One region of the Kitasatospora sp. NPDC052868 genome, then DNA from elsewhere that is predicted to be linked to it. Evidence: riboswitches for the same ligand, from Rfam matches in the RefSeq annotation. Region 1 holds a riboswitch; the other holds the start of a gene.
What was found. A riboswitch is a leader RNA that binds a small molecule or an ion and turns the genes downstream of it on or off. The one in region 1 is predicted to bind cyclic di-AMP.

Region 1 (3,362 bases):
ACCAGCACCCCGCCCGCCACGGCGAGGCCCGCGAAGACCCCGTACAGGTTGTAGACGTAGGTGACGGTGACCAGGCCGGCCACGGCGATCAGCAGGTGCTCGGTGCGGCCCATGGCCGGCCGCACCGCGAGCGGGAGCGCCACGGCGAGGAACAGCAGCCCGATGATCGTGGAGTCGAAGCCGTGTCCGACCAGGTCGGAGTAGTTGCAGGCGAGCATCAGCGAGGCCGTGGTCGCGCAGACGGCGGTGGCCTGCCAGCCGCGTAGCCGCGGGCCGCCGATCCACCGGGCCGCCCAGACCAGGGCGGCGCAGAGCAGCGCGTAGGCGGCCAGCACATAGAGGAAGTAGCGGTTCATCGCGTCGAGCGCGGCACCGGGCGCGGTGGAGGAGCGGACCAGGGCGTCGACCCAGGCCAGCAGGAAGTGCGACCCCTGCGGGTACACCGCCTCGGCCGGGGTCATCATGTACGTCCGGGCCTGCTCCTGGTGCAGGAAGGCGTAGCCGCCGACGTGCCGGATGCCCTCGAAGTAGGAGAAGTGCCCCAGCCGGTCCTCGGCGGTGGCGATGTACGCCACCCGTTCGGTGAGCGACTTGCCGGCCACCGCCTGGTGCAGGAGGTACCAGACGCCGGCCGCGGTGCCCGCCACCAGCGCGTCCGTCCCGCGCAGGCGCAGCGGCAGGCGCGGACGCCGGTCGGCCAGCCAGCCGGCCAGGCAGACGGTGCTGAGCAGCACCCCGGCGGTCGGCACCGGGTGGATGCCCCAGGGCCAGACCGAGAAGAGCAGCCCGAAGGCCATCACGCCGGCGGCGGTGATCAGGGCGGCCGCGAAGAGCCGGTCGACCAGGCCGCCGCCGACCCGGATGAGTGAGGCCACGGCCAGCACCAGGACCGGCAGCAGCACCACGTCCAGTCCGGCCGGGTGCAGGGCGAGCGGCAGCAGCCAGGACGCCGCGAGGAGTGCGGCGAGCAGCGGAAGGCGGCGCCGCGGCGTCCCGCCTTCCTGGGGACGGAGCTCTCCGGTGAACGGTGGAGCATCCGACGGTCGGTCCAGTACGGCAGACGGAAAGGCCATCGCGAAAGAGCGCTCTCTTCGATCGGGTCCTGTGTCTCGCACCCCCCCGGTCAGGACGCGATACCGGCCGGCACCCGTGGGTACACGACCTTCAAGGCGACATCATAAGCGCCATGGAACGTACACATGTGCGAGTGTCCGGCCGCTGGACCGGCGGCCCGCCCGGGCCGGTGTGAGCTGTGCGACAACCGCCGCCGATTCCTTGGCGCGCTCCGGACGGCCTGCCTAGCCTGCACGAGTCGTCCGCCCTCGCGGACCCCGCCGTCGGGACGCCGAGTCCTGTCCACCCGACGGCGCGTAACCGAGCACCACAGCGGACGGGAGCGGGGGACCCAAGGTCAGTGCCCGACCCGTGCGCTCCCGCGCACGGGCCGTGGCTAGGGGTGAAGCCGCTCCACAGGCGGCCGGGCAACCTCAGCCCGAACCCGACAGCTCACCTCGCAGGCGTGGCAGAGGACACCCCATGCAGAAGCCTGCCCGGCGCACCGCACCGCGCCATGCCCGCCCCTCCCACCGGGGCCGCAACACCGCCTTCGCCGTCACCGGCGCGCTCGCCGTCACCGGCGCCGGCCTGCTCGGCGTCCCGGCGGTCACCACCGCCCAGGCGGCCGCCGCGCCGACCGTCACCCAGGACAAGCTCGCCCCGGCCACCATGGTCGCGGGCAAGGCCACCGCGGCCTCGCTGACCGTCCACTCCTCGGCCTGCTTCACCGCCAAGACCGTCGGCGTGGGCGTCCGCGACGCGGCCGGGCGCAACCTCGACTTCCCCGGCAACGTCGCCAACGCGCAGATCTGCCCCAGCGGTCTGTCGATCACCACCGGTGCCCGCACCCTGCCCGCCGGGACGTACACCCAGTTCGGCTTCTGGCAGGACTCCGCCGGCGCCTGGCACAACCTGCCCTCGCGCCAGCTCGTGGTCTCCGGCGCCACGGCCACCCCGACCCCGACCCCGACGCCGACCGCGACCGCCACTCCCAAGCCCACCCCGACCCCGACGCCGTCGCCCACCGCGACCGCCACCCCGTCGACCCCGGCCACCGGCGCCCCCGTCGCGGGGAAGTCGCTGACCTGGTCCGACGAGTTCAACGGCCCGATCGCCTACGGCTCCCGCTGGACCGGTGACAAGTCCAGCGCCTACCACTACGGCAACCACAACCCGGACGACAACAAGCTCGACTGGCTGAACAAGAACAACGTCAGCGTCTCCGGCGGGGTCGCCACCTTCACCGCCAAGCCGGGCGCCAACAAGCTGGAGAACGGCAAGCAGTCCTGGGACACCGGGCTGCTCACCACCGAGTACTCCAGCGAGGGCTTCCAGGTGAAGACCGGCGACTACGCCGAGACCCGGGTCAAGCTCCCGGCCGGCACCGGCGCCTGGCCGGCCCTGTGGACCTGGAAGAACGGCAACGGGGAGATCGACTCCTTCGAGTACCACCCCGACAACCCGAACCTGCTGGAGCTGACCAACCACGTCAACCCGGGCCACCTGTACTACACCGACGCCAAGGCGATCGCCAAGGACGGCTGGGTCACCATCGGCACCTCCTACGGCGCCAACTCGGTCGACTGGTACATCAACGGCACCAAGGTCTTCTCGGACGGCAAGGGCGTCGGCGCCAACTGGTCGGCCTACCTGATCCTCAACCTCTCCCTGAGCGCGGGGAACTACCACCCCGCGCCGCAGGGAACGGCTCCGATCACCTTCGGTGCGGACTACGTCCGCGTGTACCGCTAGAACCGGCCGTCGCAGACCGCCCGCCCCGTCAGGAGCGGGCGGTCTCCACGACCGGGATCGTGAACGGCTGCCGGTTGTTCGCCTCGTTCTGGTCGTCGTCGCTGCGCACCGCGACATAGCCGCCGCTCAGGTCGCCGACGGGGACGGTGGAGGCGAGCCGGACCGGGATCAGCGCCGTCGCGCTGCGGAACACGCCCAGCCCCGCGGGGAAGGTGCAGCGCACCCGGTGGCCGTTCTGGAAGTCGTAGCAGTTCTCCGGGAAGAACGGCCCCTCGGCCGTCACCCCCTCCGGCAGGGTGACCACCACGGTGAACGAGGAGGCCGTCGTCTCCGGGCCGCCGTTGCCCACGAAGGCGTGCACCGTGGTGGTGCCGCCGGGCGCGGCGGCGTCCGGGTCGATCCGGACCACCTCCAGGTCGGACTTGGAGGGCGCGGGCGCTGCGGGCACTGCGGGCGCGGGCGCCGCGGGCGCCGCGACCTCCGCCGCCGGGTCGCCCCCCGGCGCCGGATCGGTGTCCGAACACGCCCACGCGGGCCCGGTGGCCAGCACCACC
Region 2 (3,362 bases), on a different contig from region 1:
CGGCTTCGCGCAGCGCGGCTCGGCGGATCTGATCCACGAGTTCGCCTTCCCGCTGCCGATCTACGCGATCTGCGACCTGCTCGGAGTGCCGCCCGAGGACCAGGACGACTTCCGGGACTGGGCCGGGATGATGATCCGCCACGGCGGAGGCCCGCGCGGCGGCGTGGCGCGCGCGGTCAAGCGGATGCGGGCGTACCTGGCGGACCTGATTCACCGCAAGCGGGCGGACCTCGGCGACGACCTGATCTCCGGTCTGATCCGCGCCAGCGACCACGGTGAGCACCTGACCGAGAACGAGGCCGCGGCGATGTGCTTCGTGCTCCTGTTCGCCGGCTTCGAGACGACCATCAACCTCATCGGTAATGGCATGTACGCGCTATTCCGTAACCCGGACCAGCGGGCCCTGCTCCAGGGGTCGATCGCCCGCGGCGAGGCGGGCCTGCTGGACACCGGCATCGAGGAACTCCTGCGCTACGACGGGCCGGTGGAGCTGGCGACCTGGCGGTTCGCGACCAGCCCGCTGACCATCGGCGGGGTGGAGATCCCGGTCGGCGACCCGGTGCTGGTGGTGCTCGCGGCGGCGGACCGGGACCCGGCGCGGTTCGCCGACGAGAACACCCTCGACCTGGCCCGCGCCGACAACCCGCACCTCGGTTTCGGCCACGGCATCCACTACTGCATCGGCGCTCCGCTGGCCCGGCTGGAGGGTCGCGCCGCGCTGTCCACCCTGTTCACCCGGCTGCCCGATCTGCGGCTCGCCGAGAGCCCGGAGAACCTGCGCTGGCGGGGTGGTCTGATCATGCGCGGACTTCGCGAACTGCCGGTGGAATTCGCGCCGGAGATCCCTGTCGGCACATCGGCTGACGTGCAGTCCGAGGGCCCGCCGGAGGACCCGTCAGGCGACCCCTCCGAGACCTCGACGCGCTGACGAGGCGTCGCCGGTACCCCGGTGTGGCCGATCTGAACCGTCATCAATCCGGACATATCTGCTCTGTTGGTAGGCGATCGGCCACGCGTCGTAATTTCTATGTGATACCGGCGATATGAGCTTGTGATTGATGTGAGGATCTGTCTACTCTCCCTGAAGTTCGCAGCTGCGGACCTCGTGCGCGGAACGCCGAATCCTGCCCGCCGCTTCACGGGAAACCGACCAGACCCTTGGGCAGGGGCGGGGGACCCAGGTTTAGTGCCGTTCCCCACGGCTTGGGGTGAAGCCGCCCGCGCGGGCTGAAAGCCTTCCGCGCGACGCGGCCGGGCCACCTCCCGGTCCGAACCCGACAGCTCACCTCGCAGGCGTGCGGAGAGGGACACCTTCATGCTGTTCGTTGGAACCGGCCGTCACCGTCGTCGCACCCAGACCGAGAAGGCCATCGCCGTCGCAGGCGTGGCAGGCGTCGGACTCGCACTGCCGCTCCTCTCCGCCACCGGCGCCTCGGCGGCCCCCGTCTCCACCTGGGACGCGGTCGCGCAGTGCGAGAGCGGTGGCAACTGGAGCATCAACACCGGCAACGGCTTCTACGGCGGTCTGCAGTTCACCCCCAGCACCTGGAAGGCGTACGGCGGCGGCTCCTTCGCCCCGCAGGCCAACCAGGCCAGCAAGGCCCAGCAGATCTCCGTGGCCGAGAAGGTCCTCGCCTCGCAGGGCCCGGGCGCCTGGCCCGTCTGCTCGCAGAAGGCCGGGCTGAGCAAGGGCGGCGCGCCGGCCTCGGTCGACACCTCGACGGACGCCAAGCCCGCCGCCCCGAAGCCGGCTCAGAAGCCCGCCCCCCAGCAGCCGGCCGCCCCCAAGCCGGTCCAGAAGCCGGCCGCCCAGAAGCCCGCCGTGCAGCAGCCGGCCCAGCAGCCCGTGCAGCAGTACTCCCAGGCGCCCGGCTTCTCCGGCCAGTCCGGCTGGGACGCCGACGCCAAGGTGTTCTGGTACCAGAACAACGGCGCCTGGTACTGGACCAGCCACCAGAGCGTCTACCAGCAGTACGCCGGCCAGGCCGGGTACCAGGGCGCGAGCCAGGACACCCGCCCGGCCGCCGCCCCGGCCGCTCCGGCTGCTCCCGCGGCCCAGGCCGCGCCGAGGAGCGGTCACGGCTACACCGTCCAGTCCGGCGACACGCTGTCCACCATCGCCGCCGACCAGAACCTCTCCGGCGGCTGGCAGGCGCTGTACGACGGCAACCGGGGCACCGTCGGCGGCGACCCGGACCTGATCGTCCCCGGCCAGGTGCTCACCCTCGGCTGACCGCCGCACCCCGGCCGCCCGCACCCGCCGCAACCACGGCACCCGCCGGAACCGCGGAAGCCGAGGCACCCACGGCAGCCAGGAGCGCGGCACCCCGCGGGCTCCACGGCCGCAACCACCGACGCGGTGTCACGAAGGGGGCCGGTTCGGCCCCCTTCGTCCGCCTCTGGGTACATCCCATCGGTCAACCAGGTGAACTACCGGTGGGTAGCCAGGCCACACGCTGAGACGGGACCGAGGCCGACGTGGCCCTGGGAGCCCGTGCGGTTAGGCTCTGGTTCGTAACGACTCCGCAATCGTCCCGCCGACATCACCACCGTCAGCGGGACCCCTGCTTCCGCTAGGAGATGCCTCGTGCCGTCCATCGATGTCGTCGTAGCCCGTGAGATTCTCGACTCGCGTGGCAACCCCACGGTCGAGGTCGAGGTCGGCCTCGACGACGGCAGCACCGGCCGTGCCGCTGTCCCGTCGGGTGCCTCCACCGGGGCCTTCGAGGCCCTGGAGCTTCGCGACGGTGACAAGAACCGCTACTTCGGCAAGGGCGTGGAGAAGGCCGTCCTGGCCGTCATCGAGCAGATCGGCCCGGAGCTGGTCGGCTACGACGCCACCGAGCAGCGCCTGATCGACCAGGCCATGCTCGACCTGGACGCCACCCCGGACAAGTCCTCGCTCGGCGCCAACGCCATCCTGGGCGTCTCGCTGGCCGTCGCGCACGCCGCCTCCGAGGCCAGCGACCTGCCGCTGTTCCGCTACCTGGGCGGCCCGAACGCGCACGTCCTGCCCGTCCCGATGATGAACATCCTCAACGGCGGCTCGCACGCGGACTCCAACGTCGACATCCAGGAGTTCATGATCGCTCCGATCGGCGCGGAGTCCTTCTCCGAGGCCGTCCGCTGGGGCGTCGAGGTCTACCACACGCTCAAGGGCGTGCTGAAGGAGCGCGGCCTGTCCACCGGCCTCGGCGACGAGGGCGGCTTCGCGCCGAACCTGGACAGCAACCGCGAGGCCCTGGACCTCATCACCGAGGCCATCAAGAAGGCCGGCTACGTGCCCGGCAAGGACATCGCGCTGGCCCTGGACGTCGCCGCCTCCGAGTTCTACAAGGACGGCGCCTACCAGTTCGAGGGCA

Region 2: linked by a shared signal. The riboswitch ahead of ACIGZJ_RS19470 (transglycosylase family protein) and the one ahead of ACIGZJ_RS04660 (hypothetical protein) in region 1 are both predicted to bind cyclic di-AMP.

What each region holds. Positions count from the first base shown of each region.
Region 1 covers NZ_JBITZW010000002.1:226,491-229,852, reverse strand. The annotation lists gene ACIGZJ_RS04665 (hypothetical protein) at 1-1,073, opposite strand, end outside; cyclic di-AMP (ydaO/yuaA leader) riboswitch at 1,370-1,535, shown strand; gene ACIGZJ_RS04660 (hypothetical protein) at 1,537-2,808, shown strand; gene ACIGZJ_RS04655 (hypothetical protein) at 2,837-3,362, opposite strand, start outside.
Region 2 covers NZ_JBITZW010000010.1:238,081-241,442, forward strand. The annotation lists gene ACIGZJ_RS19465 (cytochrome P450) at 1-928, shown strand, start outside; cyclic di-AMP (ydaO/yuaA leader) riboswitch at 1,139-1,310, shown strand; gene ACIGZJ_RS19470 (transglycosylase family protein) at 1,316-2,233, shown strand; gene eno (phosphopyruvate hydratase) at 2,588-3,362, shown strand, end outside.